Regions from separate parts of the Streptomyces sp. NPDC060064 genome, predicted to be linked through region 1. Evidence: riboswitches for the same ligand, from Rfam matches in the RefSeq annotation. Region 1 holds a riboswitch; each other region holds the start of a gene.

Region 1 (7,731 bases):
CGGTCCCGCCCGCGGGGGACGGGCACCCGCGCCCAGCCCCAGCCCCCAGGCGCGGCTTCCCAGCCCCAGGCGCGCCCCCCAAGCCCCGGCCCCCAGGCTCGGCCCGCCAAGGCCCAGCCCCGAGGCTCGGCTCCAGGCCCGGCCCCCAGCTCGGCCCCAGGCTCGGCTCCCGGTGAAGTCACCCCCGCCCCCGCCGTAGAATCAGGCCATTGTGTCTGAGCTCCGAAACCCCGCTTCTGACGACGCCCCCCGGCCCCCCATACGTGCCAAGGGCGAGCCCCGCTTTCCCGGTGGGCCCGCTGCCGATCCCGCCGGGTCGCATCATGAGCGGCGCATTCGCAGTTTCCAGCCACGTCGCAGCCGCGTCACCGTCGGGCAGGCCGATGCCCTGGAGCGGCTGTGGCCGATCTGGGGCATGGACATCGACGGGCACCGCGTCCTCGACCTCGACGAGATGTTCGGCGGACTGCCCGTCGTCCTCGAGATCGGGTTCGGGATGGGCGAGGCCACCGCGCAGATGGCCGCCGAGGACCCCGGCACCGGGATTCTCGCCGTCGACGTGCACACTCCCGGGCAGGGCAATCTGCTCGGTCTCGCGGAGCGGAACGGACTGTCCAACATCCGGGTCGCCAACGGTGACGCGATCATCCTGCTCCGGGAGATGCTCGCGCCCCGCTCGCTCGACGGGATGCGCGTCTACTTCCCCGACCCCTGGCCCAAGAAGCGCCACCACAAGCGGCGGCTGATCCAGCCCGAATTCCTCGGCCTCGCCGCGCGGTGCCTGAAGCCCGGCGCGGTCCTCCACTGCGCGACCGACTGGGAGCCGTACGCCGAGCAGATGCTCGAGGTGCTCTCCGCGCACCCGGACTTCGAGAACACCCAGGAGGACGGCGGCTTCGCCCCCCGCCCCTCGTTCCGCCCGCTCACCAGATTCGAGGGGCAGGGCCTGGACAAGGGCCACAAGGTGCACGACCTGCTGTTCCGCCGACGGGTGGGCACCACGGCTCCGGACGCGTAACCCTCAGTAGGACCCCGGGCACCATCGCCAGTGTCAGTGGCTCTCGTTAGGGTCAATGGGTGTCCGAGTCGTCCCCGCAGCACTTCCCACCGCATCCGGCGGTCCCGGCGTTCGATCAGCAGCCGCTGTTCGACGCCGTGCCGGAGCGTTCCCGGTGGCGCTACAAGCCGCGCCGCGTCTCCCGGCTCTGGCACAGCAAGGCGGTCCGGGCCGGAGTGCTGATCACCTTCCTCGCCCTCTCCGGCCTGGTGATCCTCTCGCTCGTACGTGAGCAGACGGGCACCCAGGGCTTCCTGGTCGGCCTGGGCCTCGCCACGCTGCCCGTCCCGCTCCTGATGGCGGCCTTCCGCTGGCTGGACCGCGTCGAGCCGGGACCCTGGAAGAATCTGCTCTTCGCCTTCGCGTGGGGCGCCTTCGCCGCCGCCCTCGTCGCGATCATCGCGAACTCCTTCGCCACCCGCTGGATAGCCACCGCCACCGCGGATCCGGCGAGCGCCGACACCCTCGGCGCGACGGTGATAGCCCCGATCGTCGAGGAGAGCGCGAAGGCCGCCGCGGTCCTGCTCATCTTCATCTTCCGCAGACGGGACTTCACCGGAATCGTCGACGGCGTCGTCGTGGCCGGCTTCACCGCGACCGGCTTCGCCTTCACCGAGAACATCCTCTATCTGGGCAACGCCTTCGGCGAGGACCAGGAGATAGGCACCTCGGGCCTCGCCTCGATGACCGCGGCGACCTTCTTCGTACGCGTCGTGATGTCGCCGTTCGCACATCCGCTCTTCACGGTGCTGACGGGCATCGGCTTCGGGATCGCCGCGCTCGCCGCACAGCGCCAGAAGATCCGCCGCGTCGCACTGCCGCTGCTCGGTCTCGTCCTCGCCATGGGCATGCACGCCCTGTGGAACGGCGCGTCGTCGCTGTTCGGCCCGCTGGGCTTCTACGGCGTGTACGGGGCGTTCATGGTGCCGGCCTTCGGCCTGCTGACCTGGCTGGCGATCTGGACGCGGCAGCGCGAGCTGCGCACGATATCCGCCGAGCTGCCCGCGTACGCCGCGGCCGGCTGGCTCGCGGGGGACGAACCGCGCGCGCTCTCCTCGATGCGGGCACGCACGATGGCGCGCGACTTCGCGCGGCGGACGTACGGACCGGCCGCGGCGCACGCCGTATCGGAGTACGAGACGTTCGCGACCTCCCTGGCCTTTCTGCGCCACCGGGCCCACCGCGACGCGGCGGGCCCGGACTTCGTGGAGCGCGAGCAGGAGCTGTTGCACCACCTGTGGCAGCGCAAGGAGGTGGCCGCGCCCGCGCTGACCTACGCGGCACGGGCGACGGGCCGGGTGTGGGTGCCACCGCCGTACCGCGACTACGGCGGCTACAACCCGTACCGCTCGTAGGGCACTCTCAGGCGGACGCCGCCGTCAGCTCGGCCAGCTCCTCGGCCGTCAGCTCCAGGTCGGCGACCGCCAGCAGGGCGGGCAGCTGCTCGACCGTACGGGCCGAGGCGATCGGCGCGGCGACGGTCGGCTGCGCGGCCAGCCAGGCGAGCGCGACAGTCGCGATCTCGGCACCGCGCGCCTCGGCGACCTTGTCCAGCGCGGCGAGCACGGCCACGCCCCGTTCGGTCTTCAGATGCCCGGCCGCGCCCTCGGCCCGTGGGCTCCGCACCGTCGCACCCGGCCGGTACTTGCCGGTGAGGAAGCCGGAGGCGAGCGAGTAGTACGGGACGGCGGCGAGACCGGCGCGGGCGGCCGTCTCCTGGCGCTCGCCCTCGTACGTCTCGCGCGAGACGAGGTTGTAGTGCGGCTGCAGCACGGAGTAGCGGGCCAGGCCTTCGCGCTCCGAGAAGTCCAGGGACGCCTGGAGCCGCTCGACGCTGAGGTTGGAGGTGGCGATGGCGCGGACCTTGCCGTCCTTCACCAGCTGGTCGAGGGCGGTGATGATCTCCTCGACGGGGACGGCCGGGTCGTCGAAGTGCGTGTAGTACAGGTCGATGTAGTCGGTGCGCAGCCGGCGCAGCGACTCCTCGGCCGCGGCCGCGATATTGGCAGCGGAGAGGCCCCTGTACTTGGGGTGGGCGCCGACCTTGGTGGCGACGACGATCTCGGAACGGTTGCCACGCGCGGCAAGCCAGTTGCCGATGACGGTCTCGGACTCGCCGCCCTCGTTGCCCGGCCCCCATGCGGAGTAGACGTCGGCGGTGTCGATGAAGTTGCCGCCGGCGGCCACGTACGCGTCGAGCACGGCGAAGGACTGCGTCTCGTCGGCGGTCCAGCCGAAGACATTGCCGCCGAGGCAGAGCGGAAAGACGGCCAGGTCTGAGGAGCCAAGGGTACGGAGGGAAGTCATACCTTGATCAACAGCCAGACCGGGCCGCGCTATTCCGTTTACGCCAGGACTGCCGTGAGGTGCTCACGCCAGGACTGCCGGGCACTGCGGCGCTCGATCAGACAGTGAGGCCCTTGCCCTGGAGCCAGGCCATCGGGTCGATGCCCGAACCGCCCGGGGTGTGCACCTCAAGGTGCAGATGCGGGCCTGTGACATTGCCGGTCGCGCCCACGCGGCCGATCGTCTCGCCCGTCGTCACCTTCTGGCCCACGCTGACCGACATCGACGACTGGTGGCAGTACCAGACCTCCGTACCGTCCTCGAGCTCCAGGACCGTGCGGTAGCCGTACGAGCCCGACCAGCCCGCCGACTTGACGGTGCCGCCGTGCACGGCCTTGACCGGCGTGCCCGTCGGGGCGGCGAAGTCCAGGCCGGTGTGGTAGCCCGAGGACCACATGGAGCCGGCCTCGCCGAAGGTGGAGGTGATCGTGTACGCGGAGGTGGGCAGCGCGAAGTTCGCGGCCAGCTTGGCGAGCCGCTCCGCCTCCGCCTTGGCCTCCGCGGCCGCCTCGGCCTTCTGCTTCGCGGCCTCGGCCTTCGCCTCCGCCGCCGTCTGCTGCTGCTTCGCCTCCGCAGCTGCCTTCTCGGCGGCGAGCTTCTCCGCGGCCGACTTGGCCCCGGCGTCCGCCTCGGCCCGCTGCTGATCGGCCTGCTGAAGGATGCGGGCGCGCAGGGCCTCACCGGCGCCGGCCGCACCCGTCTCCGCGTCCTCGGTGCCGTCGTCAGCGGCGAGAGTCATCGCCGTGAGCGGCGAGGCGTTCGCGTTCCCCGACTGCGCGTCGGCGCCGTCGGACATGAAGGCGCCCACACCCGGCAGTGACGCGGCGTCGGGCAGCTTGTCCTTGATCGAGTCCGGAAGGTCCGGCAGCGATATGGAGACCGGCGGCTTGTCCTGCGCGCTGGCCATGCCGCCCGCGCCGACCGCTGCGATCACACCGACGCCGAGCACCGTGGAGCTGCGGGCGAGTCCGCCGCGCTGCTTCATGACACGGTGCCGGCCGCGCACCGGACGAACGGAGTCCTCTGTGGGGTTCCATTCCTCCCATGCCCGCTCCGCTACGTCGTCGCCGAAGAAGTCGGATTGAAAGGGGGTTTCGGGTGCGGGGGCAGGGCTGTTGGACGCCACGGAGGCGTACTCCTTTCCTTCCTTCTCGCCTACCGGGTTAGCTGACGGGTTCGGAGCAGGAAGGTCTCCTACGAGCGCTTCGACCGCGAACAATGCGGCAAAAGGTGCCCGATTCACCCCAATTGGTGGTTCCCCGGTTCCCTTGCGGGATTCGGCGCGTGCGCACGGTGCCGTCTCTTGCGACGGCTGGGACAACCGCGCTGCGTTATCGAACGTTAATAGACGCCAGGGCCGGATCCAAGCTGTTCCGACTATTCATTGAAGACATTGGCCTGGACTTACCGGGACACAAGCGGCCGGAGTCGGGCGACTTGATCGGTGCCCGGACCGCACCGCACTTCTGACGGTGCGTCAAGTGTTATGCGGAGGGGTGTCCTACGACTACACACGGTACTGGCCCGTGTCTTCCTGCTCCCCTTCGATCACGTCTACGGTCCTGCGGCGCTCCGGCTGCCCGTCGAGCGGGCGGCTGACCGCCAGCAGCGCCATGTCGTCGTTGGGACCGCCGCCCGTATGCAGGCGTACATCGTCGACGATCGCGTCCAGCAGCTCCTCGGGGCCGGCGAAGAGCCGGCCGCCGAGCCGCTCGACGGGGTTGTAGAAGGTACCGTCCGCGTCGCGCGCCTCGGTCACCCCGTCGGTGTAGAGGAGCAGCGTGGCCCCGGCCGGGAGCGGATACTCGTCCGCCAGGTCCGGCAAGACCCCCAGATCACCCATGCCCAGCGGCAGCGCGTGCTCGGTCGGCTCCAGCCTGTCCAGATCGCCGTCGGCGTGCAGCACCAGCGGCTCCGGATGGCCACGGTTCACCACCCGCACCACGCCCTCGCCGCGCGGAATCTCGGCGAGTACGGCGGTGGTGAACCCCTCGAACACGTCCAGGGTGCCCCGCCTCGTCCCCTCGCGCGTGAGCGCCCGCTCCAGGCGCCCGGCGACGCCCTCGATCGATCTCTCCTGCTCGGCGGCCTCCCGGAACGCCCCAATGACCACGGCCACGGCCTCGACCGCCCCCATACCTTTGCCCCGGACGTCGCCCACGACCAGCCGCACACCGTGCGGGGTGTCCTGCACGGCGAAGAGGTCGCCGCCGATGAACGCGTCCGCCTGCGCCGCCTCGTACCGCGCGGCGATCTGCAGCCCGCCGATCCGGTCGGCGGGCGTGGGCAGCACGGCGCGCTGCGCGGTCTCGGCGATGTCCCGGGCGGAGGCCAGGCGCCTGCCGCTGAGCCGTACCACCCGGTTGATGAAGAGCGCCAGGCCGGCGACGGTGACCACGGTGAAAAGCTCGGTGTTCGCCGGGGTCAGGGTCAGGGTCCCGTTGTAGACGTGCAGACCCAGCACACTGACGACGGCGGCTATCCCGGTCAGCAACGTGGCGGGAAAGGAGAAGAACGGCGCGGCGATCAGCGGAGCGGCGGCGAAGAGCGGAGATGCGGTGTACTCGGACGGGGTGAGGAGATCGAAGACCACGCCGGCAATGATCATCAGCGAGGGCAGCGCGAGGACAAGACGGTGAGCGCTGGCGCCGCCGTCCTGCTCTCGCTGCCCCACCAGTGATCTCCTGACCAGTCCAGCCACGGCTGCGGAAAGTACCGCGCTCATCCCAGGTTGGCCGGAGCCGCGCCGGGCTGCGACTCTCCGTCGGCCAACTGGGCGACGCCGACGGTTGGGCCGGGTGGGGACGGTTGGGGCCGGGTACGACAGTGGCCCGGCACTCTGATCGAGTGCCGGGCCACTGGCTTCAGTAGCGGGGACAGGATTTGAACCTGCGACCTCTGGGTTATGAGCCCAGCGAGCTACCGAGCTGCTCCACCCCGCGTCGGTGAACACAACCTTACGCCATCCGGAGCAAGATCAAATCCATTTTATGAGGCGGTCTGCTCCGAAGCCTCTCCGAAGGCTCTCCGTACGGCTGTGGCGCACGCTGCGCAGCACCCTCGCCGGCGGCCGTCCCGCGACGGACGAGGAACTGCTGAGGGTGCTGCGCAGCGGCAATGCGCGCTGTTTCAGCGGCGGCGCAGGCGGAGTGCGGTGAGCGCGCCGCCGGCCGCGATCAGTACCGCGGCGGTGATCGCCGCGTACCAGGTGGAGCTGGACGATCCGGTGCTGGCGAGGGCGCCGGTGGTGGTGACGGGATCGTTCGCGACGGCCGCCGCCGAGGTCGTGGCGGAGGCGGACGGGGTGCCGGACGGCGTCGCGGACGCGGTCGGGGAGGGCGAGGCGGACGCGGTCGAGGAGGGGGTCGCGGTCGGCTTGCCGCTCGGGGCGGTGCCGCGCTCGGGGGCGACCGTGATCCTGCCCTGGGCCCCCAGGAACGGATGGACGTTGCCCTCGGTCAGCGACGTCGTCGCCTGCAGCGTGAGCTTGACCGGCTTCTGGATGCCCTTGAAGTCGATGACGCTCACCCGAAGGCGGGTGCGGTGCATCACGTAGCTCTTGCGGATGTCCGCCAGCTGCCACTTCTCCTCGCCCGCGAACTTCTTGACCCTGGTGTACCTGCCGTCCTCGCCGAGCTCATCGATCACCAGCTCAGGGATCTTCCCCGTGGAGCCGGGCTCCTCGACGACCTCCAGGGTGGTCCTCAGGTCGGAGTCGAAGGTCACCCCGCCCTTGAGCTGGTGGACGATGTCGACGTTGCCCGTCGTGCCGGGCTTGATGGGAGCGTTCTCGTCGGTCTCGAGCGTCATGGAGGCGGGCCCGGTGCTGATCTTCGGGCTTGCCTCGAAGACCAGGGTGTCGTCGTTCTGGCGCTGGGTGTGCTCGGCCAGGTCGTCGGCCAGGAGCTTCAGGTTGCCGTTGTTGGAGGGGTAGTTCTTGCCGAGGCCGACGGAGACCTTCCAGCTCAGCTCACCCTTGGCAGGCACCGAGAACGGGGCGTTCCTGCCCTTCTCGGCCGGGTAGAACATGCCCTGCGCGCCCGCGTCCTGCTGCCCGACGAACTCGTCCGTGGCCGGGGCGTTCACCGGCTGCACGTCGAAGACGAGGTGCGAGGCCGCGATGGGGCTCGCGCCGTCCGTGTCGCCGATCATCCACGGCTGGAAGTCCACCGCCTTGTCCGCGGAGTTCTTCACGGTGAACGTGAAGGTCTCGCTCGCCCCGCCGCGGGTCAGCGGCCCGGACGGCGCCGGGGTGCCCAGCTCGATGGTGAGGGGCTTGCTCGAGGCCACCGGGGCGGCGTGGGCGCTGAGCGGGACAAGGGTGGTGC
Region 2 (7,731 bases), on a different contig from region 1:
GCGAGGCGGGTGTCGACGTCGAGATCGCCGCGCCCACCGCACAGGAGCTCGTCGACGCCTGCGCCGGCGGCCGTACCGTCGTGGTCGTCCCGTCCGGCGAGGGCGACCGGGCCCTGACCGACGGGCTCGCCGGGCTGGCCGGGTCCGGACGGGTGCAGATGCCGGATCTGGAGCTGCTCCCCGGCTCGTACGACCTGCCCGGCGCCCGTCTCATCGACCTCGTCCAGGTCATGGACCGGATCAGGCTCGAGTGCCCGTGGTCCTCGCAGCAGACCCACAAGGGCCTCGCCAAGTACGGCATCGAGGAGGCGTACGAACTCGTCGAGGCGATCGAGGACGGCGACCGCGACGAGCTGCGGGAGGAGCTCGGGGACGTACTCCTCCAGGTCGTCTTCCACGCGTGCATCGCGGAGGAGGATCAGGACGAGCCGTTCTCCATCGACGACGTCGCCGGGACGATCGTGGAGAAGCTGATCCACCGCCATCCGCATGTCTTCGGCGACGAGAGCGCCGAGACGCCGGAGGACGTGAAGGAGCACTGGCTCCGCACGAAGGCCATAGAGAAGCAGCGCGACTCGGTCACGGACGGCGTGCCGCTGGGCCAGCCCGGCCTCGCGCTCGCAGCGAAGCTCGCCTCCCGGGTCCGTACCGCGGGACTTACCGTGCCGCTGCCCGCCGGCGAGGGCATCGGGTACGAACTGCTCGCCCTCGCTGCTCGTGCCGAGGAGGCGGGCACGGATCCGGAGGCCGCACTGCGCGCCGCTGCCCGGGCCTACCGGGATGCGATCCGCGCGGCGGAGGGCCACGCCGGTTAGTACCTTTCGGTGCCCCGGTGCCAGGAAGGCCCTCGACGGGAAGCCGGATAACGTCGGGGCGTGAGCAACACACCTGCCCCCGAACTCTTCACCTGGGAGTTCGCCACCGACCCCTACCCCGCCTACGCCTGGCTGCGCGAGCACGCCCCCGTGCACCGCACCCGGCTCCCCAGCGGGGTCGAGGCATGGCTGGTGACCCGGTACGCCGACGCCAAGCAGGCGCTCGCCGACCAGCGGCTGTCCAAGAACCCGGTGCACCACGCCGAGCCCGCGCACGCCAAGGGGAAGACGGGGATCCCGGGCGAGCGCAAGGCCGAGCTGATGACGCATCTGCTGAACATCGACCCACCTGACCACACCCGGTTGCGGCGGCTGGTGTCGAAGGCGTTCACTCCGCGCCGGGTCGCCGAATTCGCGCCGCGGGTGCAGGAGTTGACGGACCGTCTCATTGACACCATCTTCGAGAATCAGCACAGCGGGGAGAAGGGGGAGGCGGACCTCATTCATGAGTTCGCGTTCCCGCTCCCCATCTACGCCATCTGCGACATGCTCGGAGTCCCGCGCGAGGACCAGGACGACTTCCGCGACTGGGCGGGCATGATGATCCGGCACGGCGGCGGGCCGCGCGGCGGTGTGGCTCGTTCTGTGAAGAAGATGCGTGGCTATCTCGCCGAACTCATCCACCGTAAAAGGGAAGATCCGGGCGACGACCTCATCTCGGGGCTCATTCGCGCCAGTGACCACGGCGAGCACCTCACCGAGAACGAGGCCGCCGCGATGGCCTTCATTCTTCTCTTCGCGGGCTTCGAGACGACGGTCAATCTCATCGGCAACGGCGTCTACGCGCTGCTGCGCAACCCGGGGCAGCGGGAGCGGCTCCAGGCCTCGCTCGCGGCCGGGGAGAGCGAGCTGCTCGCGACAGGTGTCGAGGAACTGCTGCGGTACGACGGGCCGGTGGAGCTCGCGACCTGGCGGTTCGCCACGCAGCCGCTCAGCCTCGGCGGACAGGACATCGCCGCCGGCGATCCCGTACTCGTCGTACTCGCCGCGGCCGACCGGGATCCGGAGCGGTTCACGGACCCGGACATTCTCGACCTCTCCCGGCGCGACAACCAGCATCTCGGGTACGGGCACGGCATCCACTACTGCCTCGGTGCGCCGCTCGCCCGGCTGGAGGGGCAGACGGCGCTGGCGACGTTGCTCCGCAGGATGCCCGACTTGCGGCTTGCGGGAGATCCGGCCGATTTGCGATGGCGCGGGGGGCTCATTATGCGCGGATTGCGCACTCTGCCCGTTGAGTTCACACCTCGACAAATCTGACGAAGCGTCAAGACTGTGACTTTCACGTGATCTCCGCTGCATCGACTTGTGACCAACGTTCGAATGCCGCTACCTTCACCGTCGTCCCACCAGTCACATCTGTGGTCAGGCCTGTGGTCAGATCCGCAAGACATGGCTGTAGTCACGTCTGTAGTCACGCGAAAGGCAACCGCATGCGCTCCGGGAACGGACGACACCGCCGACCCCGCCAGGCTCCGGCCATCGTCGTCGCGGCAGGGGTGACTGGATCGGCCATCGCCATCCCGCTGCTCGGCGCCGGATCGGCCTCCGCCGCCGACGCCTCCACATGGGACCGCGTCGCGGAGTGCGAGAGCGGCGGCATGTGGAGCGCCGACCTCGGCAACGGGTTCTACGGCGGTCTGCAGCTCTCGCAGCAGACCTGGCAGGACTTCGGCGGTACGGCGTACGCGCCCACCGCCGACCTCGCGAGCCGCTCCCAGCAGATCGCGGTCGCGGAGAAGGTCCTCGACGCGCAGGGTCCCCAGGCGTGGGCCAGCTGTTCGCTGCTGTCGGGGCTGACGAACGACGGCGCCGCGACCGGCGTCGACCCGGGCGCCATGCCGTCGCCGGGGCAGAGCACCCCCGCACCGCCGGCCGCGTCCGCGGAGCCCTCCGCCGGGACCTCCGGACCCGCGGAGCCCTCCGCCGAGCCGTCCGTGGACTCCTCCGCGCCGGCGAGCCCCAAGGCGTCGACCCGGCCGTCCGAGTCGACGAACCCGGGTGCCGGGCAGGACGCCGGCGCCGACAGCGGCACCGGCAAGCACCGTGGCGCCCCGGAGGAGACCGAGCCGGGCAATACGGACAATCCGCGCGAAGATGCCCGCCATGCCTCGCGAGGTGACGGTGCGACACGTGACGAGGTCGACAAGACCGGCAACACCGACAAAGCGGACGCCCTGCCCGGCGAGTACACCGTCCGTCCCGGCGACAGTCTGTGGGCCATCGCCGACGAGCAGAAGCTGCCCGGTGGCTGGTCCGCGATCTACGACGCGAACCGCGAGACGGTCGGCGCCGATCCGGATCTCATCCTCCCTGGCCAGAGCCTCGATCTGGACGTGAAGTAGCGGCAGTTCGCTGGCGTATGTCCGAGTTTGTTCAACTGAGACATGGGTCTCTTTGTCCCAACTGGCATATCTCGCCCCTCGGGTCCGGTTGTTCCGCTTCTCACCTGCGGAAACGAGAGTTCCCTGAGTAGTGAAATGGGCGATTCCTCCCCGATGTTCGTCTTTGGACATCGGGGAGAGCTGTGTCTACGGTCTGAACCGCTCGCCACCGCGGGCACCACTGACCGTCACGCCGAATCCTGCCGCCGGTCGGGGGGAGTAGTCGTTCGCACAGAGCGCCGAAGGCAGGAGCGGGGGACCCAAGGTAAGCGCCGGGCCCGGCCGTTGAGAGCAGTACGCAACGGCCGACGGGCCGGCTTGGGGTGAAGCCGCGCGCAGCATGCGCGGCCGGGCAACTCACTTGGCCCGAACCCGACAGCTCACCTCGTAGGCGTCGGTGAGGAGACGTTCCATGCTGTTTTCCAGCAAGAACAAGCACCGCCGCCCGTCCAAGGCCACCCGCATCGCCGCGCTCGCCGGTGTCACCGGTGCCGTCGTCGCCGCCCCGCTGATGGGCGCCACCTCCGCCTCCGCCGCGACCGCCTCCGAGTGGGACAAGGTCGCCCAGTGCGAGGCCGGTGGCAACTGGTCCATCAACACCGGCAACGGCTTCTACGGCGGCCTGCAGTTCTCGGCCTCCACCTGGGCCGCGTACGGCGGCACGGCGTACGCCTCCTCCGCCGACCAGGCCTCCAAGTCCCAGCAGATAGCCATCGCCGAGAAGGTCCTGGCCGGCCAGGGCAAGGGTGCCTGGCCGAACTGCGGCGTCGGCCTCTCCAACGCCGCCTACAACGGTGGCTCCGGCACCACGCAGCAGGCGCAGCCCGCCCCGAAGCCCGCCCCGAAGCGCGCCGATGCCCCCACGACGCGCTCCGAGCGCCCCGCCGCCCCGGCGAAGTCCGCGCCCGCAGCCAAGGGCTTCAAGAAGGGCGACGGCGAGTACAAGGTCAAGGCCGGCGACACTCTCGGCACGATCGCCGAGGCCAAGAAGGTCAAGGGCGGCTGGCAGAAGCTGTTCGACCTCAACAAGGACATCGTCAAGGACTCCGATGTGATCTTCCCGGGCCAGCAGCTCCACCTGAGCTGACCTCCCGGGTCCCAGACCCCCGGTGCGGCTCCACCTGAGCTGACCCCGGGTCCCAGACCCCCCGGTCCGGCGCGTCTCCCCCCCGTACGCGCTGGGCCGGGGCTCTGTCTGTTCCGGTCGGTACCCGTCCCGGTCCTTGCCGGGCCCTCGTGGCGTTACCCGCAGGTAGTTCACGTGCTGTTTGTCCTGCGCCGCGAGTCTTCGGGGCGTTTTTCGTCCCAGCGGGCGGGCAACGGCTGGCCGATGCCGTGGAGCCGGTTAGGCTCATGTCGCAAGGCCAAGAGACCCTGCACTTCTCGCGTCACATCCCAGAAGGAGATGCTCGTGCCGTCCATCGACGTCGTCGTAGCCCGGGAAATCCTGGACTCCCGAGGCAACCCCACGGTCGAGGTCGAGGTTGGCCTCGACGACGGCAGCACGGGCCGTGCTGCTGTTCCGTCCGGCGCCTCCACCGGTGCGTTCGAGGCTCTTGAGCTCCGCGACGGTGACCAGAACCGCTACCAGGGCAAGGGCGTCGAGAAGGCCGTCCTCGCCGTCATCGAGCAGATCGGCCCGGAGCTCGTCGGCTACGACGCCACCGAGCAGCGCCTGATCGACCAGGCGATGTTCGACCTGGACGCCACTCCGGACAAGTCCTCCCTCGGCGCCAACGCCATCCTCGGCGTCTCCCTCGCCGTCGCGCACGCCGCCTCCGAGGCCTCCGACCTGCCGCTCTTCCGCTACCTCGGCGGCCCGAACGCGCACCTGCTGCCCGTTCCGATGATGAACATCCTGAACGGCGGCTCGCACGCCGACTCCAACGTGGACATCCAGGAGTTCATGATCGCGCCGATCGGCGCCGAGTCCTTCTCCGAGGCCCTGCGCTGGGGCGCCGAGGTCTACCACACCCTCAAGTCCGTCCTGAAGACCAAGGGCCTCTCCACCGGCCTCGGCGACGAGGGCGGCTTCGCGCCGAACCTGGATTCCAACCGCGCCGCCCTGGACCTCATCCTCGAGGCCATCAAGCAGGCCGGTTACGCCCCGGGCAAGGACATCGCGCTGGCGCTCGACGTCGCCGCGTCCGAGTTCTACAAGGACGGCCTGTACGAGTTCGAGGGCAAGTCCCGCTCGGCCGCCGAGATGACCGAGTACTACGAGGAGCTCGTGGCGGCCTACCCGCTCGTCTCCATCGAGGACCCGCTCTTCGAGGACGACTGGGCCGGCTGGAAGGTCCTCACCGACAAGCTGGGCACCAAGGTCCAGATCGTCGGCGACGACCTGTTCGTCACCAACCCGGAGCGCCTGGCCCGCGGCATCGAGGACGGCGCCGCGAACGCCCTGCTCGTCAAGGTGAACCAGATCGGTTCGCTGACCGAGACCCTGGACGCCGTGGAGCTCGCCCAGCGCAGCGGCTTCAAGTGCATGATGTCCCACCGCTCCGGCGAGACCGAGGACGTCACCATCGCCGACCTGGCCGTCGCCACCAACTGCGGCCAGATCAAGACCGGCGCCCCGGCCCGCTCCGAGCGCGTCGCCAAGTACAACCAGCTGCTGCGTATCGAGGAGATCCTCGACGACGCCGCGGTGTACGCGGGCCGCTCCGCCTTCCCGCGCTTCAAGGGCTGATCATCGGCTGACGCCCTGTCATTCGCGCTGTGCATCCAGAGAAGTGAATGGGTGGCAAAGGCGTAGCGAAGCGAAGCGTCCCCGGTCACGGTCCCGTACCGTGTCCGGGGACGTACGCGCGTAGTGGGGAGGCGAGACCATGGCACGCAAAGGGGACCAGGACCGGTTCTCCACCGCGACCAGGCTGCGGCTGCTCGGCGAGCAGACCGCGGCCCGCGTCTACCGTTCCCAGAGCCGCCGGCAGGACCGCCGCTCCCGGCTCACCGGCCGGGCGGCGTTTCTGACCCTGGTGATCTGCTCGCTGGTCGTCGCGCTCGCGTACCCGATGCGTCAGTACGTCTCCCAGCGCGCCGACATCGCCGAGCAGCGGCGCAGGATGGACGACGCCGAGCAGCAGGTCGAGCGGCTCAGGGACGAGAAGGCGCGCCTCCAGGACGACAGGTACATCGAGCGGCTGGCCCGCGAGCACCTGCACTTCGTGCTTCCGGGAGAGACTGGGTACACGGTGATCGACCCCGAGGCCGCAGAGCACCGCCGTACCGACGAAGGCGCGGCGGACCGTCCCTGGTACTCGAACGTCTGGGACGGCGTCGACAACGCCGACCGCAAGTAGCAGCCAAGTAGAACCAAGGCAGGCATGGAAACGCCCCCTCCCACCACCGACCCCACTCCGCCGACCGACGCGGACATCGCCGCGTTCAAGGAGCAGCTCGGCCGCCCGCCGCGCGGCCTGCGCGCGATCGCGCACCGCTGCCCGTGCGGACAGCCGGATGTTGTCGAGACCGCTCCGCGACTCCCCGACGGCACCCCGTTCCCGACGCTGTACTACCTGACCTGCCCGCGGGCCGCGTCGGCGATCGGCACGCTCGAGGCGAACGGCGTCATGAAGGAGATGACCGAGCGCCTGGCGACCGACCCGGAGCTGGCCGCCGCGTACCGCGCCGCCCACGAGGACTACATCGCGCGCCGTGACGCGATCGAGGTGCTGGAGGGCTTCCCCAGCGCCGGCGGCATGCCCGACCGGGTGAAGTGCCTGCACGTCCTGGTCGGCCACTCGCTCGCGGCCGGGCCCGGGGTGAACCCGCTGGGCGACGAGGCGATCGCCATGCTCCCCGAGTGGTGGCGCAAGGGCCCCTGTGTCGCGCCGTGTGAAGCGGTCGCGCCCGGTGAAGCGGTCGCGCCCCGTGAAGAAGCCGCGGCTCGTGAAGAAGGGGACAAGGAGTGACCCGGGTCGCCGCCGTCGACTGCGGTACGAACTCCATCCGCCTCCTCGTCGCCGACGCGGACCCCGAGACCGGCGAGCTGGTCGACCTCGACCGGCGGATGATCATCGTCCGGCTGGGTCAGGACGTGGACCGCACCGGACGGCTCGCGCCCGAGGCGCTGGAGCGGACCTTCGCGGCCTGCCGCGAGTACGCCGCCGTCATCAAGAAGCACGGTGCCGAGAAGCTCCGCTTCGTGGCCACCTCCGCCTCGCGCGATGCCGAGAACCGCGACGAGTTCGTCCGCGGCGTCCTCGACATCCTCGGCGTCGAGCCCGAGGTGATCACCGGCGAGCAGGAGGCGGAGTTCTCCTTCACCGGCGCCACCGGGGGCCTGCCGGGTCACGAGGAGCGCCTGGTCGTGGACATCGGCGGCGGCTCGACCGAGTTCGTCGTCGGCGAGGAGCACGTGCTGGCCGCGCGGTCCGTCGACATCGGCTGCGTACGGCTCACGGAGCGCCACATCCGCAACGATCCGCCGGCGGCCGACGAGATCGCCGCGATCCGCGCGGACATCC
Region 3 (7,731 bases), on a different contig from region 1:
AGTGGTACTGCAAGCGCACATACGGAAAGGTCCTCGACCCCGCGAGGGCGCTGGCCCACAACCCCCGGGTGCTGTGGAGCGATCTGCGTTTCGAGCTGTCGGTGGCCAAGTGGAAGGAGCTCGACCCCTGTCTGAAGGCGCTGGCCGTGATGGCTTCGGCGGCCTCGATCGGGTGCAGCTGGTGCATGGACTTCGGCCACTGGGAGAGCCAGGGCATGGGCATGGACGTCCGCAAGCTGCGCGATGTACCGATGTGGCGCGACAGCACCGTCTACACCCCGCTGGAACGCGATGTCATGGAGTACGCGGAGGCGATGACCGCCAATCCCCCGGAGGTCGGGGACGAGTCGGCGGCCCGGCTGCTCACCGCCCTCGGCGAGGCCGCGTTCGTCGAGCTGACCGCGATGGTGGCGGTGGAGAACTTGCGCTCGCGGATGAACGCCGCACTGGGTCTGACCAGCCAGGGCTTCAAGGACCACTGCGACATTCCGGCACGTCCGGGGACCGCCGCAGGCTGAGCCGCGTGCTGCGGGACCACCGGCCGGCAACATTGTTGACGATCATGTTGACGGGGGAGCTCCCAGCTCCAGATATTGACTGGCGATTCAGTTAGTCTGTGATCCGGCCACGGGCGCGGGCGGTTGCTGTCCCCGGCCCCACCGTGATCACTGTTCCCGAGGAGACCGCCAGATGACCACTCCCCTGCTGTCGCTCACCTGGACCGACCATGTCACCGGCCGCCGGGGCCATCTGGTGATCGACCGGCTGGTGCGCGGGGTCTCCAGCGGGGGCCTGCGGATGCGCGAGGGCTGCACGCTGGACGAGGTGGCCGGGCTGGCCCGCGGGATGACGATGAAGGAGGCCCTCCACTACAACCCCGAGGGCCGGTACATCCCGCTCGGCGGCGCCAAGGGCGGTATCGACTGCGACCCGCAGGACCCGCGGGCGTACGGAATCCTGGTCCGCTATCTGCGCGCCGTACGCCCGTACATCGAGAACATGTGGACCACCGGCGAGGACCTCGGGCTGACCCAGGACATCGTCGACAGGGCCGCGGCCGAGGCCGGTCTGGTCTCCTCCATCCAGGCCGTCTATCCGCTGCTGGACGACGAGGCGACGGCGCGCCGTCGGCTCGCGGACGCGTTCGCCGTCGAGGTGGACGGCATCGGGCTCGACGAGCTCGTCGGCGGCTGCGGTGTCGCCGAGTCGGTGCTGGTCGCGCTGGACCGGGCGGGCGTGGCATACGAGGGGACCCGGGTCTCCGTCCAGGGTCTTGGCACGATGGGCGGCGCGACGGCCCGGTTCCTCGCCCGCGCCGGGCTGAAGATCGTCGCCGTCGCCGACGTCAAGGGCACCGTCGCCAATCCGGCCGGGCTCGATGTCGATGCGCTGCTCGCGGCCCGTGACTCGTACGGGACGGTCGACCGTACGGCGCTGCGGCCGGACGATCTGGAGCTGTCCGACGACGCGTGGCTGTCGGTCGACGCGGAGGTACTGGTGCCTGCCGCGGTCTCGTACGCAGTGGACACCGCCAACCAGGCGCGGATCACCGCGCGTTGGATCGTCGAGGCGGCGAACATGCCGGTGCTGCCGGATGCCGAGGAACTGCTCGCGCGGCGCGGCATCACGGTACTGCCGGACGTCGTCGTCAACTCCGGTACGAATGCCTGGTGGTGGTGGACTCTGTTCGGGGACATCGGCGCCGACGCGGACGAGGCGTTCGCGTACACCCGTCACTCGATGCGCGCGCTGATCGGCCAGATGCTGGCGCGTGCGGAGGCGGACGGGACCACGGCGCGGGCCGCCGCGCACGCGATCGTCGCCGACCGGCTGCCGGTTATCGCCGAGCGCTACGGCTGGTACAGATGACGGCTTGGCCCGACATCCTCTCCGCCCCGGGGTGGGTCGCCGTCGTCCGCGGACCGCAGTGAGGACGGCCGGCTGGACCCGCGTCCGGGCCCAAGATCGCCTGTGTAGGGTGACGACGTGACAAGAGTCCGGTTGAGCGTGACGGAGCGGCGGGAAGAGCTGCTTCGTGCTGCCGTCGGGCAGATCGAGGAACACGGTGTGGCGGCCGTACGGATCGCCGATGTCGCGTCGGCCCTCGGTGTGAGCAATGCCCTGGTGCTCTACCACTTCTCGACCAAGGAGAAGCTCGTCGCGGCCGCCTTCACCTACGCCGCCGACGGTGACCTCGCGCATCTGCGCAAACTGCTGAGCCGCCGGACCACCGCACTGCGCCGGTTGCGCGCCGCGGTCCGCTGGTACGCGCCGACCGGGCAGGCCAAGGGCTGGCGGCTGTGGATCGAGGGCTGGGCGGCCGCGCTGCGCGAGCCGGCGCTGCGGGACGTCGCCCGAGATCTGGACCAGCAGTGGAAGGCGGCTCTGACCGAGGTCATCGCGGAAGGTGCGGCGGCGGGCGAGTTCCCGTGCGAGGACCCGGCGGCGACGGCCTGGCGGCTGACGGCGTTTCTGGACGGGCTCGCCGTGCAGATGACCTCGTACGCGGGGTCGCTGTCGCGCGCCGCGATGCTGGAGTGGACGGACGACGCGCTCGCCCGTGAGCTCGGTGTCCACCGTGACGCACTGACCGCCGCCGCACGCTGAACGCCTGAACGGGCGGGCCCGCAGCCCCCATACTGGGCAACTGTGTCTCACCAGTCGCAGCACCAGACGTATCAGCAGCCCGAGCAGCCGACGGATCGCCTCCCACCCGATGTGCTGGTGGTCGGCGGTACCGGGGTGGACACGGTCGTCCGCGTCGACGCCCTGCCGGTCCCGCTCGCGGACTCTGTCGGCGTCGGCCCGATCCGTGAATGGCCGGGCCACACCGGTGGCAATGTCGCCCTGGGCTGCCGGGCCCTCGGGCTGAATGCCACCCTCCTCGACTACATCGGCGACGACTGGCCGGGCCGTCTGGTCCGGGAACAACTCACCGCGGGCGGCGTGGATTTCGAGTCCCTGATCTCCCCGGCCGGGACGCGGCGCGCGGTCAACCTCGTCGACCCCGCGGGCCGCCGGATGTCCTTCTACGATGCCCGCGATCCCGACGGGCTGCGGATGCCGCGCGACTTCTACCTCCCCCATCTGCAGCGTGCTCGCCACATCCATCTCTCGATCATGAACTTCGCGCGGTTCCTCTACGACGACATCGAAGCGCTGGGCGTGCCGGTCTCCACCGATCTGCACGACTGGGACGGACTGGCGGAGCACCAACGGGAGTTCGCGCTCCGCTCGGACCTGGTCTTCCTCAGCACGGCGGGCGCGGGCGAGCGCATAGCATCGGTGATGCGGGAGATCCTGCGCGACGGTCGGGCGCAGGCGGTGGTCGCGACGGCGGGTGCCGGTGGCTCGTACCTCCTCAGCCGCGACGGCGGATCCACCCCGCGCCCGGTCCCGGCAGTCGCCCCGCCCGCTCCGGTGGTGGACTCCAACGGCGCGGGTGACGCCTATGTCTGCGGCTTTCTGTTCGGGCAGCTGTCGGGCCGCGACCTGGAGGAGAGCGCGAGGCTGGGCGCGGTGGCCGGCGCCCATGCCTGTACGGGCGAGGGCAGTACGGCGCTGATCGGACCGGCCGACCTCCTGTCGTCGGCCGTGGTCTGACGCACCGGTTCGTACGCCGCTGTGCCTCAGCCGTCGTACGGGGCGGGGAAGGCGATCCCTGTCAGCCTCGCCGACTCCTGCCACAACCGGCACGCGACCGCGGGATCCTGAGCCCGCGCGGAGAACGCGGTCCGCTGCGGCGCGCCTTTGAAGGAGCCGAGGCCGGACGGGCCGTAGTAGTCGCCGGGCCGCGCCTCCGGGTCGGCGGCGTCCCGCAGCACCGGCAGTGCGCCGCCTGCCCGCGTCCGAACCGAAGGTGCGCACCGCGAAGTTGACGATCCGGGTGGCCCCGCGGCCGCGGCCCGCCCGTGGCAGGCGTCATAGCGACGTTCGCTCTGCAGATCGGCGAAGTCGAGGCGGGCACTGCTCCGCACCATGCTGGTGACGGTGACGACCCGGCTGCCCGGACGGTCGAGGAGCCCGGGCAGCAGCCGCGCTCCGGCTCCGGCGGGTCCCTTGGCGACCGCGAAGCCGATCCCGCGGTTGGCGCCGGTGACCAGGGCCGTACGCCCGGTCAGCCGGGGCAGGTCTGCCACGCCCCGACCATCCGCTGTCACAAGGGCAGCAGATTCGGGCGCTTGGCCTCGACATGGTCGCCGGAGCTCTCACCGCGCAGCCGTCGCCCGATCCACGGCACCAGGTGCTCGCGCGCCCAGTTGATGTCGTCGCGGCGCACCTCGAGCGGTCCGCGCGGCGGCAGGGGCGGCCACGCCTGGTCGGGGTCGGCGGGCACCTCGAGTCCGAGCACCTGGGCGGCACGCAGTGCGACCCTGGTGTGGCCCTCGGGCGACAGATGCAGCCGGTCGGCGTCCCAAGCCCGCCTCTCCTGGATGGACTTGAGCGACCACAGGTCGAGTACGGGGCAGTCGTAACGGTCGGCGATGGCCCGTACATGCGCGGTGTACGTGGCGATCTTGCCGCGCAGATGGCGCAGTACCGGCACGCCGCGGGTGTCGAAGCCGGTGGTCACCATGACGGTGCCGACCGAGCCGGCGAGGTCGGCGACGGCCCGCTCGAAGCGCTCGGCCACGTCGTCGGGGTTGCTGCCGGGCCGGATGATGTCATTGCCGCCGGCGCAGAAGGTCACCAGATCCGGGGCGAGTTCCTTTGCCCGCGGCACCTGTTCCTCGACGATCTGGTCGAGGAGACGGCCGCGTACGGCGAGGTTGGCGTACCGGAAGGTGTGCTCCGGCATTCGGTCGTCGAGCAGGACCGCGAACCGGTCCGCCCAGCCGACGTACGTCCCGCCGGGGCCCGGGTCTCCGACGCCCTCGGTGAAACTGTCACCGACCGCCGCGTACGACCCGAATACGCCACTGTTCTCTGTTCTCGAATCGTCTGCCACGAGACCTCATTTTTCCCTTACGGATGTGACCTACGCGACCGTAAGGAGGGGTTGACGAGGCGTGATGTATCCCACCGGTCAAGATTGGTCCAACCCGGAATACGCCGACTCCCCCCGCGCCGCGGGCGGCGGCACGAGGGGAGGACGGGGCACTGCGTGCGTCGGACGGATCAGAGGGAGACGCCGTGCTGGCGCAGGTAGGCCAGCGGGTCGATGTCCGAGCCGTAGCCGGGGCCGGTGCGGATCTCGAAGTGCAGGTGCGGGCCAGTGGAGTTGCCGGTGGTGCCGGAGAGGCCGATCTGCTGGCCGCCGCTCACGCTCTGGCCGGAGGCGACGGAGAGGGCGGAGAGGTGGGCGTACTGCGAGTAGGTGCCGTCGCTCTGCTGGATGACGATCTGGTTGCCGTACGCACCGGCCCAGCCGGCGGAGACGACGGTGCCCGGGCCGACCGCCTTGACGGTCGTGCCGGTGGACGCCGCGAAGTCGAGACCGGTGTGGTAGCCGCTGGCCCACATGGCGCCGGCGAGGTGGTACGGGGTGATGACGGTCGCGCCGTCCACGGGGGCGGTGAAGCCGGAGGCGCTGATCTGCGCGGCGTTGCCGCCTGCCGAGCCACCGGACGAGGACTTCGCGGAGGACTGCACCACCGAGCCCGAGTCCGAGGAACCCGAGTCCGAGGAACCGGAGGGCGCCTTCGTGGGGGACGCCTTCGAGGTGGACGCCTTCGACGAGGACCGGTCCGGGCTCGACGGGTGCTGCGACGTTTCGGGCGCCTTCGCCTTCGACTTCGCACCGAGGGTGAGCTTGAGGCCCGGGTGGATCAGCGACGGGTTGTCGCCGACGGCCTCACGGTTGTCCTGGTACAGCTTCTTCCAGCCGCCGGGGACACCGTGCTCGTCGGCGATCTTGGACAGGTAGTCGCCGGGGACGACGGAGTACGTGGTGGGAGAGGCCTTCTTCTGCGCCACGTGGGCCGCGGCGGCGGACCCGGCGGAGAAGGGGGAGGACGGGGCGGCGGTCACGGCCTTTTCCGGCGCCACGGCCGGAGCGGTCTTTCCTGCCGCGTGGGCGCCTGCGGCGCCTATCAGCGGCAGGGCGATGGCGGCGCCACCCGTACCGGCGGCGACGAATCCGCGCGTGATCGGGCTGACCTTGGGGCGGCGGTGCTTACCCTTCTTGGGCATGGCGAATTCCTCTCCGGCGCCGGCGAGGTGAGCTGTCGGGTTCGGGCTGGAGATGCCCGGCCGCGCAGTTGCGCGACTTCACCCCAAGCCGTCCGGAAGTCCGGAATCGGCACATCACCTGGGCCCCCCGCTCCTGCCACACATGGGTGGGTGAAATTCCGGTCGGCGGCAGGATTAGGCGTTCCGTCCGGATTGGTCGTGACCGTAAACGAATGGGCGTACCGGAACAAGCTGTCGCTTTCGCCCTTCAATGATCCCTTTGATATCGACCCCGAAATTCCCGTAACCCTCCGTAAATCAAGGATCTTCGCCATCCGCCCCGGAAACGGAATTCACCCCTGCCGCCCCACCACACACCGTCACGAATATGATCCCGCTCACGGCCATGCACCGTCCGCCTTTGGAGACGGGGCACATTATCTCGAATCACCCAATTCGGACAGAACCGTCATTTAATGACGATCGCCTAGTTATGGCCCGCAGTCCTCCTTACCCCCCATTCATGCCACGTCGCGGGAAATCCCAGCGCGGCTCACTGCCCTTGCCCGAGGGGCACATCAGCGGCGCGGAATCAGCGGCGCCGCAGCCGGATCACCGTGGCGTCCATGTCGCCCTTCAGTCCGGTGTGCAGCCCGTGGTGCAGGAGCACGGATCCGCGGTGTACGACGCCCGTGTCCAGGCACTCGTACGCGGCTGACGGATCGAGCCCGCGCAGCCTGAGCCTGGGCGGCTGTTCGCCGTAGTGCTGTGCCTGGAGCCAGGCGAGAACGACGTTCTCGTCACCGCGTACGTACTGCACGGCGCTCAGTCCGCCCTCCGGCGCCCGCAGCCGGTACAGCTCGCCGTGCTGAACCACCGGCCTGATCTTCTTGTAGAGCTCCACCCAGCCGTGCGCCTCGGCGAGCTCCTCCGCGCTCCACTCGGTGAGATCGCCACCGACTCCGAGCACTCCTGCCATGGCGCTCACAAAGCGGAAGCGGAGCGTGCTGACGCGGCCGTTGAGCTGGACATTGGGACTGTCGGTCACCCAGGCCGCCATGACCCGTGCCGGATGCAGCTGGGTGAAGCCCTGCTGGATGGCGAGCCGGTCCAGCGGATCGGTGTTGTCGGAGGTCCACACCTGATCGGTCCGGGACAGAATTCCGAGGTCGATCCGGCCACCGCCGCCCGAGCAGGACTCGAAGGCGACCGAGGGATGCGCGGCGCGCAGCCGGTCGAGGAGCGCGTACAGCGCCTGCACATGCTCGACCCACAGCTTCTGCGGATATGTCTCGCCGGGCCAGCCGGCGTCCGTGAAGCAGCGGTTGAAGTCCCATTTCACATAGTCGATGGGCGCGCTGCCGAGCAGTCCGTCCAACTGCTCCCAGAGGTAGGCCTGTACGTCCTCGCGCGCGAGGTTCAGTACGAGCTGGTTGCGGAACTCCGTCCGTCCCCGTCCCGGGTGGTGCTGCACCCAGTCGGGGTGCGCGCGATAGAGATCACTGTCGGCATTGACCATCTCCGGTTCGACCCAGATCCCGAACTGCATGCCCAGCGCGTGCACTTCGTCGGCGAGGGGCTTCAGCCCCCGCGGAAAGCGCTCGGCGTTGGCTGTCCAGT
Region 4 (7,731 bases), on a different contig from region 1:
GCCGGAGCGGCAGGAGAAGGTACGCCAGCTGTTCCTTCGAGGACCTGTACGCGGACGAGTACGACCACGACCACGGCCATACGAACCATCTGCACACCGCGTACGAGAGCCTCGCCTTCACGGCGGACGCGCCCATGCACCCGCGCCGGCTCATGGAGTTCCTCGACTCCAGGCCCGAAGGGCTCTACCGGATCAAGGGATTCGTCGACTTCGGAACCGCCGACCCGGACAACCGGTACGCCGTCCATGCCGTCGGCCGGTTTCTGCGGTTCTACCCGTCACGCTGGGTGCCCGGCGAGGAGCGGCTGACGCAGCTCGTGCTGATCGGCTCGGGCGTCGACGCCGGGGCGCTGCGCAAGCAGCTGGAGTCCTGCGCGCAGACCGGTCCGCAGGACGCCCCCGACGAGCGGAGCATATGGGGCGTCCTACGGTACGTACCGGCCGAACCGGATGAGACAGCGGAGCCGGCGGAGACCGCGCTCCAGCAGCTCGACTAGCTCAACGGGCCCGCCAACACCGCGACCGCCGACGTCACCGGCGTACCCGAGCCGTCACGCCGCGGGTCCAGCTCCGGGAGCTCGGCCGGTGCGCCGTTCTTCTGCGCCGCACGGGCCGGTGCCGCGCCCGCCCAGGCCAGCACCAGCACATCCTCGCCCTTGAGGAAGCGCTGGCAGCGCACGCCGCCCGTGGCCCGCCCCTTGCGCGGGTACTGGTCGAAGGGGGTGAGCTTCCACGTCGTCACCGAGTCGTCCAGCGTGCCGTGCGAGCCCGCGATGGTGAAGACCACCGCGTCGCCGGCCGGGTCGACCGCCGTGAACGAGAGCACCTCGGCGCCGTCCGCCAGCTTGATGCCGGCCATGCCGCCGGCCGCCCGGCCCTGCGGCCGTACCTGCGAGGCCTGGTAGCGCAGCAGCTGGGCGTCGGAGGTGATGAAGACCAGGTCCTCCTCGCCCGTACGCAGCTCGGTCCCGCCGACGATCCGGTCACCTTCCTTGAGGGTGATGACCTCCAACTCGTCCTTGTTCGACGGGTAGTCGGGGACGACGCGCTTGACGACACCCTGCAGCGTGCCGAGCGCGAGGCCCGGCGAGGACTCGTCGAGCGTGGTGAGGCAGATGACCGTCTCGTCCTCCTCCAGCGACAGGAACTCCGAGACCGGCGCACCGCCCGACAGATTGGGCGAGGACACCGTGTCCGGAAGCTGCGGAAGGTCGATCACCGCGAGCCGCAGCAGCCGTCCGGCTGAGGTCACAGCGCCCACATCGCCGCGCTGTGTCGCCGGCACCGCCGAAACGATCACATCGTGCTTGGCGCGCTTTCCGCCCTCGTGCCCCAGGGGCTCGCCATTGGCGGTGCGGGCCAGCAGACCGGTCGAGGACAGCAGGACCCGGCACGGGTCGTCCGCGACCTCCAGCGCCACCGCAGCGAGCGGTGTACCCGCCGACTCGAGCAGCACCGTGCGCCGCTCGGTGCCGAACTTCTTGGCCACCGCGGCCAGTTCGGTCGAGACCAGCTTGCGCAGCTCGGTGTCCGAGTCGAGGATCCCGGTCAGCTCGTCGATCTCGCCGTTGAGCCGGTCTCGTTCGCTCTCCAGCTCGATCCGGTCGAACCTGGTCAGCCGGCGGAGCGGAGTGTCCAGAATGTACTGAGTCTGGATTTCGCTGAGCGAGAAGCGCTCGATCAGCCGCTCCTTCGCCTGCGCGGAATTGTCACTCGACCGGATGAGCCGGATGACCTCGTCGATGTCGAGAAGCGCGACAAGCAGGCCCTCGACCAGGTGCAACCGGTCGCGCCGCTTGGCCCGCCGGAACTCGCTGCGCCGCCGCACGACCTCGAAGCGGTGATCGAGATAGACCTCGAGCAGCTCCTTGAGCCCCAGGGTGAGCGGCTGCCCGTCCACCAGCGCCACATTGTTGATGCCGAAGGACTCCTCCATCGGCGTCAGCTTGTAGAGCTGCTCCAGCACGGCCTCGGGGATGAACCCGTTCTTGACCTCGATGACCAGCCGCAGACCGTGCTGCCGGTCGGTGAGGTCCTTGACGTCCGCGATGCCCTGGAGCTTCTTCGCCGAGACCAGGTCCTTGATCTTCGCGATCACCTTCTCCGGGCCGACCGTGAAGGGCAGTTCGGTGATCACCAGGCCCTTGCGGCGCGCCGTGACGTCGTCCACAGAGGCCGTCGCGCGGATCTTGAAGGTGCCGCGGCCGGTCTCGTACGCGTCCTTGATGCCGTTCAGGCCCACGATCCGGCCGCCGGTCGGCAGGTCGGGCCCGGGGACGAAGCGCATCAGCGTCTCGAGGTCCGCGCCCGGGTGCTTGATCAGATGCCGGGCGGCGGCGATGACCTCACCCAGATTGTGCGGCGGCATATTCGTCGCCATGCCGACGGCGATCCCGGACGAGCCGTTGACCAGCAGGTTCGGATAGGCGGCGGGGAGCGCGACCGGCTCCCGCTCCTGGCCGTCGTAGTTCGACTGGAAGTCGACGGTGTCCTCGTCGATCGACTCCGTCATCAGGCTGGTGGCATCCGCCATCCGGCACTCGGTGTACCGCATGGCGGCCGGCGGGTCGTCGTTGCCGAGGGAGCCGAAGTTGCCGTGGCCGTCGACCAGCGGCAGGCGCATCGAGAACGGCTGCGCCATCCGCACCAGGGCGTCGTAGATCGACGCGTCGCCGTGCGGGTGCAGCTTACCCATGACCTCGCCGACCACACGGGCGCACTTCACATAGCCGCGGTCGGGGCGCAGGCCCATCTCGTTCATCTGGTAGACGATGCGGCGGTGCACCGGCTTCATACCGTCGCGGGCGTCCGGAAGGGCCCGGGAGTAGATCACCGAGTACGCGTACTCGAGGAAGGAGCCCTGCATTTCGTCGACGACGTCGATGTCGAGGATCTTCTCCTCGAAGTCGTCCGGCGGCGGGGTCTTCGTGCTGCGGCGGGCCATCGCGGCTGCGGCTCCTTCTCGCTCTTGTGCGGGGCAGTACTCAGGTTCTGACGCGGACCATTGTGGACCGAGCCTCTGACAACGCCGACCTCGACCCGTCGTTGGGCCGTTCTCGGCCGGGAACTTCGCCAGGTGTCAGATCGCTTGCATACAGTGGCAGGACTTCTCCATATCGCGATCGAAGGGACGTACATGCCCATGGGTCACACGGCCACAGCGCAGGCCGGTTCCGGCGGCCTGACAGCGACCGAGCACCGCCTGGCCAACGGCCTGCGCGTGGTGCTCTCCGAGGACCACCTGACCCCGGTCGCCGCGGTCTGCCTCTGGTACGACGTAGGTTCGCGCCACGAGGTCAAGGGCCGTACCGGCCTTGCTCACCTTTTCGAGCATCTGATGTTCCAGGGCTCGGGCCAGGTCAAGGGGAACGGCCACTTCGAGCTGGTTCAGGGAGCCGGCGGCTCGCTGAACGGCACCACCAGCTTCGAGCGCACCAACTACTTCGAGACGATGCCCACGCACCAGCTGGAGCTCGCCCTCTGGCTGGAAGCCGACCGCATGGGCTCGCTGCTCGCGGCTCTCGACGACGAGTCGATGGAGAATCAGCGTGACGTCGTCAAGAACGAGCGCCGCCAGCGGTACGACAATGTCCCGTACGGCACGGCCTTCGAGCGACTGACGGCTCTGGCCTACCCGGAGGGCCACCCGTACCACCACACGCCGATCGGCTCGATGGCCGATCTGGACGCCGCGACCCTCGAGGACGCGCGCACGTTCTTCCGTACGTACTACGCGCCGAACAACGCCGTGCTGTCGGTCGTCGGCGACATCGACCCGGAGCAGACGCTCGCCTGGATCGAGACGTACTTCGGCTCCATCCCGTCCCACGAGGGCAAGCAGCCGCCGCGCGACGGCTCCCTCCCGGAGATCATCGGCGAGCAGCTGCGCGAGGAGATCGTCGAGGAGGTCCCGGCCCGGGCGCTGATGGCCGCCTACCGCCTGCCGCACGACGGCACGCGCGAGAGCGACGCCGCTGACCTGGCGCTCACCGTCCTCGGCGGCGGAGAGTCCTCGCGACTGCACAACCGCCTGGTGCGCCGTGACCAGACGGCCGTCGCGGCCGGCTTCGGTCTGCTGCGGCTGGCCGGCGCCCCTTCGCTGGGCTGGCTGGACGTCAAGACCTCCGGTGGTGTCGAGGTGCCGCAGATCGAGGCCGCGGTCGACGAGGAGCTGGCGCGGTTCGCCGCGGAGGGTCCCACGCCCGAGGAGATGGAGCGGGCGCAGGCCCAGTTGGAGCGCGAGTGGCTGGACCGGCTCGGCACGGTCGCCGGCCGCGCCGACGAACTGTGCCGGTACGCCGTGCTGTTCGGCGACCCGCAGCTGGCGCTGACCGCCGTGACGCGGGTGCTGGACGTCACCGCCGCAGAGGTGCAGGCGGTCGCCAAGGCCCGGCTGCGCCCGGACAACAGGGCGGTGCTGGTCTACGAGCCCCTCTCCGCGGACAACGGCGACAGCGACAGCGACGAGAACGACGAGCGCGAAGGGGCGGACCAGTGAGCGACGCTGCCGTGACCATGGAGTTCCACCCGCAGCCGAAGGCCGGCGCGGCCCGCCCCTGGGCGTTCCCGGCCCCCGAGCGCGGCACGCTGGACAACGGCCTCACCGTGCTGCGCTGCCATCGCCCCGGCCAGCAGGTGGTGGCCGTCGAGATCTGCCTCGACGCCCCGCTGGACGCCGAGCCGGAGGGCCTCGACGGCGTTGCCACGATCATGGCGCGCGCCTTGTCGGAAGGCACCGACAAGCACACCGCCGAGGAGTTCGCCGCCGAGCTGGAGCGCTGCGGCGCCACCCTCGACGCGCACGCCGACCACCCGGGTGTCCGCGTCTCCCTGGAGGTTCCGGTCTCCCGGCTGCCGAAGGCGCTCGGTCTGCTCGCCGAGGCGCTGCGCGCGCCGGCCTTCGCCGACAACGAGGTGGAGCGGCTGGTACGCAACCGGCTGGACGAGATCCCGCACGAGACGGCCAACCCGGCCCGCCGTGCGGCCAAGGAGCTCTCCAAGGAGCTCTTTCCGGCCTCCCTGCGTATGTCGCGCCCCCGCCAGGGCACGGAGGAGACGGTCGCCCGTATCGACTCCGCGGCCGTACGGGCCTTCTACGAGGCGCATGTCCGGCCCGCCACCGCCACCGCGGTGATCGTCGGCGACCTCACGGACGTCGATCTGGACGCCGTGCTCGCCGACTCACTCGGCACCTGGAAGGGCGACAGCGCCGCGCCCCGTCCCAAGCCGCCGATCACCGCCGACGACACCGGCCGTGTGGTCATCGTGGACCGTCCCGGCGCCGTCCAGACGCAGCTGCTGATCGGCCGCATCGGCCCGGACCGCCACGACCGCGTCTGGCCGGCCCAGGTGCTCGGGTCGTACTGCCTGGGCGGCACTCTCACCTCGCGCCTTGACCGCGTGCTGCGCGAGGAGAAGGGCTACACCTACGGCGTACGGGCCTTCGGCCAGGTGCTGCGCTCCGCTCCCGACGGGTCGGGCGCCGCGATGCTCGCCATCAGCGGCTCCGTGGACACCCCGAACACCGGACCGGCGCTGGACGACCTCTGGAAGGTGCTGCGTACGCTCGCGGCCGAAGGTCTGACCGACGCCGAGCGCGATGTCGCCGTGCAGAACCTGGTGGGTGTCGCCCCGCTGAAGTTCGAGACGGCCGCCTCTGTCGCGGGCACGCTCGCCGACCAGGTCGAGCAGTTCCTCCCGGACGACTACCAGGCGCAGTTGTACGTACGGCTGGCCGAGACCGGCACCGTCGAGGCGACGGCCGCGGCTGTCAGCGCCTTCCCGGTGGACCGTCTTGTCGCGGTGCTCGTCGGCGACGCCTCGCAGATCGAGGAGCCGGTCAAGGCGCTCGGCATCGGCGAAGTGACGGTTGTCACAGGCTGATTGAGGATATCCGGCAGACAACTCAAAACGGACAAGCGGAACCCCGGCATCCCTTGTGATGCCGGGGTTCCGCCTTATGCCCGTTTTGTTGGAGAGGTTGCCTGTCTGCCCTGTGGCGTGCGCTACAAAAGGGCCTGTCTGTTTGGCGATTGAAAGACGGCCCGCCTAGCGTCGGTCCGGCTGTCCGCCAGTAGCCCGCCGCATCCGCGGCATCGGACAGTCATCGCCGAGTCCCCGTCTGGCGCGAGCCTGGGGAGCCGGGGACCCACTCAGTCCCTGGGGTGAATCGGGCGCCTTCGCACCTGCGGAGGGGCCTGTAGGAGACCTTCCTGCTCCGAACCCGTCAGCTAACCCGGTAGGCGAGAAGGAAGGAAAGGATCAGCCACTTCATGGCGTTCACCCGTGCCACCGGGAAGCACCGTGCCCCGAGCCGAATGACGCGCAAGAGGGCGAACATCGCCGGCGTCGCGGCTCTCGCCACCACCGGCGTCATCGGAACCCTCGCTTCCCCGGCACTTGCCGCCGAGACCGGCGCGACCACCGTCGAGGACACCGGCCTGACCCAGATCGTGGCCGCCGACTCCCTCGCCGAGCAGATCGCCGACCAGGCCGCCGCGCAGAAGCAGGAGGCCGCCGAGGCCAAGGCGAAGGCCGAGGCGAAGCGCAAGGCCGAGGCGCGCGCCAAGGAGGCCCGCCAGGCCAAGGAGCGCGCCGCCCGGGAGGCCGAGCGCAAGCGCCTCAACTCCTTCGTGGCGCCGATATCCCACTCGTACGTGTCCACGGGCTACAAGACCGGCGGCTCCATCTGGTCCTCCGGCAGTCACACCGGCATCGACTTCCACGCCGCGTCCGGCTCCACCGTGCACGCGGTCGGCTCCGGCACCGTCGTCGAGGCCGGCTGGGGCGGCGCGTACGGCAACAACATCGTGATCAAGATGAACGACGGCTCGTACACGCAGTACGGCCACCTCTCGTCCATCAGCGTCTCGGTAGGCCAGTCGGTGACCCCGGGCCAGCGGATCGGCCACTCCGGCTCGACCGGCAACACCACTGGTCCGCACCTCCACTTCGAGGCCCGCACCAGCCCCGAGTACGGCTCCGACATGGACCCGGTCGCGTACCTGCGCGCGCACGGCGTCAACGTCTGATCCGACGACGGGGCCGATGCCCGGTCCCGCGTGCTTCCCGAAGGCCCCGGCTCCCCGCCGGGGCCTTCGGCGTTTGCCGCCCCACCGGAGTTCTGGCCAAAAGATATCCATGGATTCCGGTCTCCCATCGGAAAATCCCGCCCACTGCAATAGAGTCACCGAACAGACGTCAATCGGCTGCGTTTCGCGCGGATTAAAGCGGAGGTTCGGTCATGCGCATTCCCGCGCACTCGGTATGCACGGCGATCCGCGACGACATCGTCTCCGGTGTATTCGAGCGCGGCAGCCGGCTCACCGAGGAGCAGCTGGCACGCCGCTACGGCGTCTCCCGGGTCCCGGTGCGCGAGGCCCTGCGCACGCTGGAGTCCGAGGGCTTCGTCACCACCCGCCGTCACGCCGGCGCCTGTGTCGCCGAGCCCACCGAGCAGGAGGCCGCCGACCTTCTGGAGATCCGGATGCTGCTGGAGCCCATGGGTGCGGCGCGCGCCGCCCAGCGCCGCACCGAGGCACATCTCAAGGTGCTGCGTGGCCTGGTCAGACTGGGGCAGGAGCGGGCCCGCCGTGGTCAGGGCGAGGATCTGCGTTCACTGGGTGGGTGGTTCCACGAGACGCTCGCCCAGGCCTCAGGCAGTCCGGGGCTGATCGCTCTGCTCACCCAGCTGCGGCACAAGATCGCCTGGATGTACGCCGTCGAGCAGCC

Evidence for each region. A riboswitch is a leader RNA that binds a small molecule or an ion and turns the genes downstream of it on or off. The one in region 1 is predicted to bind cyclic di-AMP.
Region 2: linked by a shared signal. The riboswitch ahead of ACFWDI_RS02015 (transglycosylase family protein) and the one ahead of ACFWDI_RS35630 (M23 family metallopeptidase) in region 1 are both predicted to bind cyclic di-AMP.
Region 3: linked by a shared signal. The riboswitch ahead of ACFWDI_RS22035 (peptidoglycan DD-metalloendopeptidase family protein) and the one ahead of ACFWDI_RS35630 (M23 family metallopeptidase) in region 1 are both predicted to bind cyclic di-AMP.
Region 4: linked by a shared signal. The riboswitch ahead of ACFWDI_RS13815 (M23 family metallopeptidase) and the one ahead of ACFWDI_RS35630 (M23 family metallopeptidase) in region 1 are both predicted to bind cyclic di-AMP.

The regions. Positions count from the first base shown of each region.
Region 1 covers NZ_JBHWWF010000046.1:15,950-23,680, forward strand. Annotated here, with positions in the region: gene trmB (tRNA (guanosine(46)-N7)-methyltransferase TrmB) at 212-1,018, shown strand; gene ACFWDI_RS35620 (PrsW family intramembrane metalloprotease) at 1,078-2,412, shown strand; gene ACFWDI_RS35625 (aldo/keto reductase) at 2,420-3,364, opposite strand; gene ACFWDI_RS35630 (M23 family metallopeptidase) at 3,462-4,529, opposite strand; cyclic di-AMP (ydaO/yuaA leader) riboswitch at 4,541-4,696, opposite strand; gene ACFWDI_RS35635 (PP2C family protein-serine/threonine phosphatase) at 4,911-6,077, opposite strand; tRNA gene ACFWDI_RS35640 (tRNA-Met) at 6,272-6,345, opposite strand; gene ACFWDI_RS35645 (hypothetical protein) at 6,394-6,561, shown strand; gene ACFWDI_RS35650 (hypothetical protein) at 6,533-7,731, opposite strand, start outside.
Region 2 covers NZ_JBHWWF010000001.1:416,609-424,339, forward strand. Annotated here, with positions in the region: gene ACFWDI_RS02000 (nucleoside triphosphate pyrophosphohydrolase) at 1-815, shown strand, start outside; gene ACFWDI_RS02005 (cytochrome P450) at 876-2,135, shown strand; gene ACFWDI_RS02010 (transglycosylase family protein) at 2,309-3,220, shown strand; cyclic di-AMP (ydaO/yuaA leader) riboswitch at 3,487-3,668, shown strand; gene ACFWDI_RS02015 (transglycosylase family protein) at 3,672-4,346, shown strand; gene eno (phosphopyruvate hydratase) at 4,665-5,951, shown strand; gene ACFWDI_RS02025 (septum formation initiator family protein) at 6,091-6,564, shown strand; gene ACFWDI_RS02030 (DUF501 domain-containing protein) at 6,589-7,176, shown strand; gene ACFWDI_RS02035 (exopolyphosphatase) at 7,173-7,731, shown strand, end outside.
Region 3 covers NZ_JBHWWF010000018.1:89,510-97,240, reverse strand. Annotated here, with positions in the region: gene ACFWDI_RS22065 (carboxymuconolactone decarboxylase family protein) at 1-518, shown strand, start outside; gene ACFWDI_RS22060 (Glu/Leu/Phe/Val dehydrogenase dimerization domain-containing protein) at 691-1,869, shown strand; gene ACFWDI_RS22055 (TetR/AcrR family transcriptional regulator) at 1,987-2,607, shown strand; gene ACFWDI_RS22050 (carbohydrate kinase family protein) at 2,722-3,603, shown strand; gene ACFWDI_RS22045 (hypothetical protein) at 3,630-4,139, opposite strand; gene ACFWDI_RS22040 (SGNH/GDSL hydrolase family protein) at 4,157-4,948, opposite strand; gene ACFWDI_RS22035 (peptidoglycan DD-metalloendopeptidase family protein) at 5,119-6,132, opposite strand; cyclic di-AMP (ydaO/yuaA leader) riboswitch at 6,137-6,291, opposite strand; gene ACFWDI_RS22030 (alpha-galactosidase) at 6,704-7,731, opposite strand, start outside.
Region 4 covers NZ_JBHWWF010000009.1:106,556-114,286, forward strand. Annotated here, with positions in the region: partial or broken gene ACFWDI_RS13795 (CobW family GTP-binding protein) at 1-497, shown strand, start outside; gene ACFWDI_RS13800 (DNA topoisomerase (ATP-hydrolyzing) subunit A) at 494-2,944, opposite strand; gene ACFWDI_RS13805 (M16 family metallopeptidase) at 3,137-4,498, shown strand; gene ACFWDI_RS13810 (M16 family metallopeptidase) at 4,495-5,883, shown strand; cyclic di-AMP (ydaO/yuaA leader) riboswitch at 6,098-6,260, shown strand; gene ACFWDI_RS13815 (M23 family metallopeptidase) at 6,273-7,031, shown strand; gene ACFWDI_RS13820 (GntR family transcriptional regulator) at 7,244-7,731, shown strand, end outside.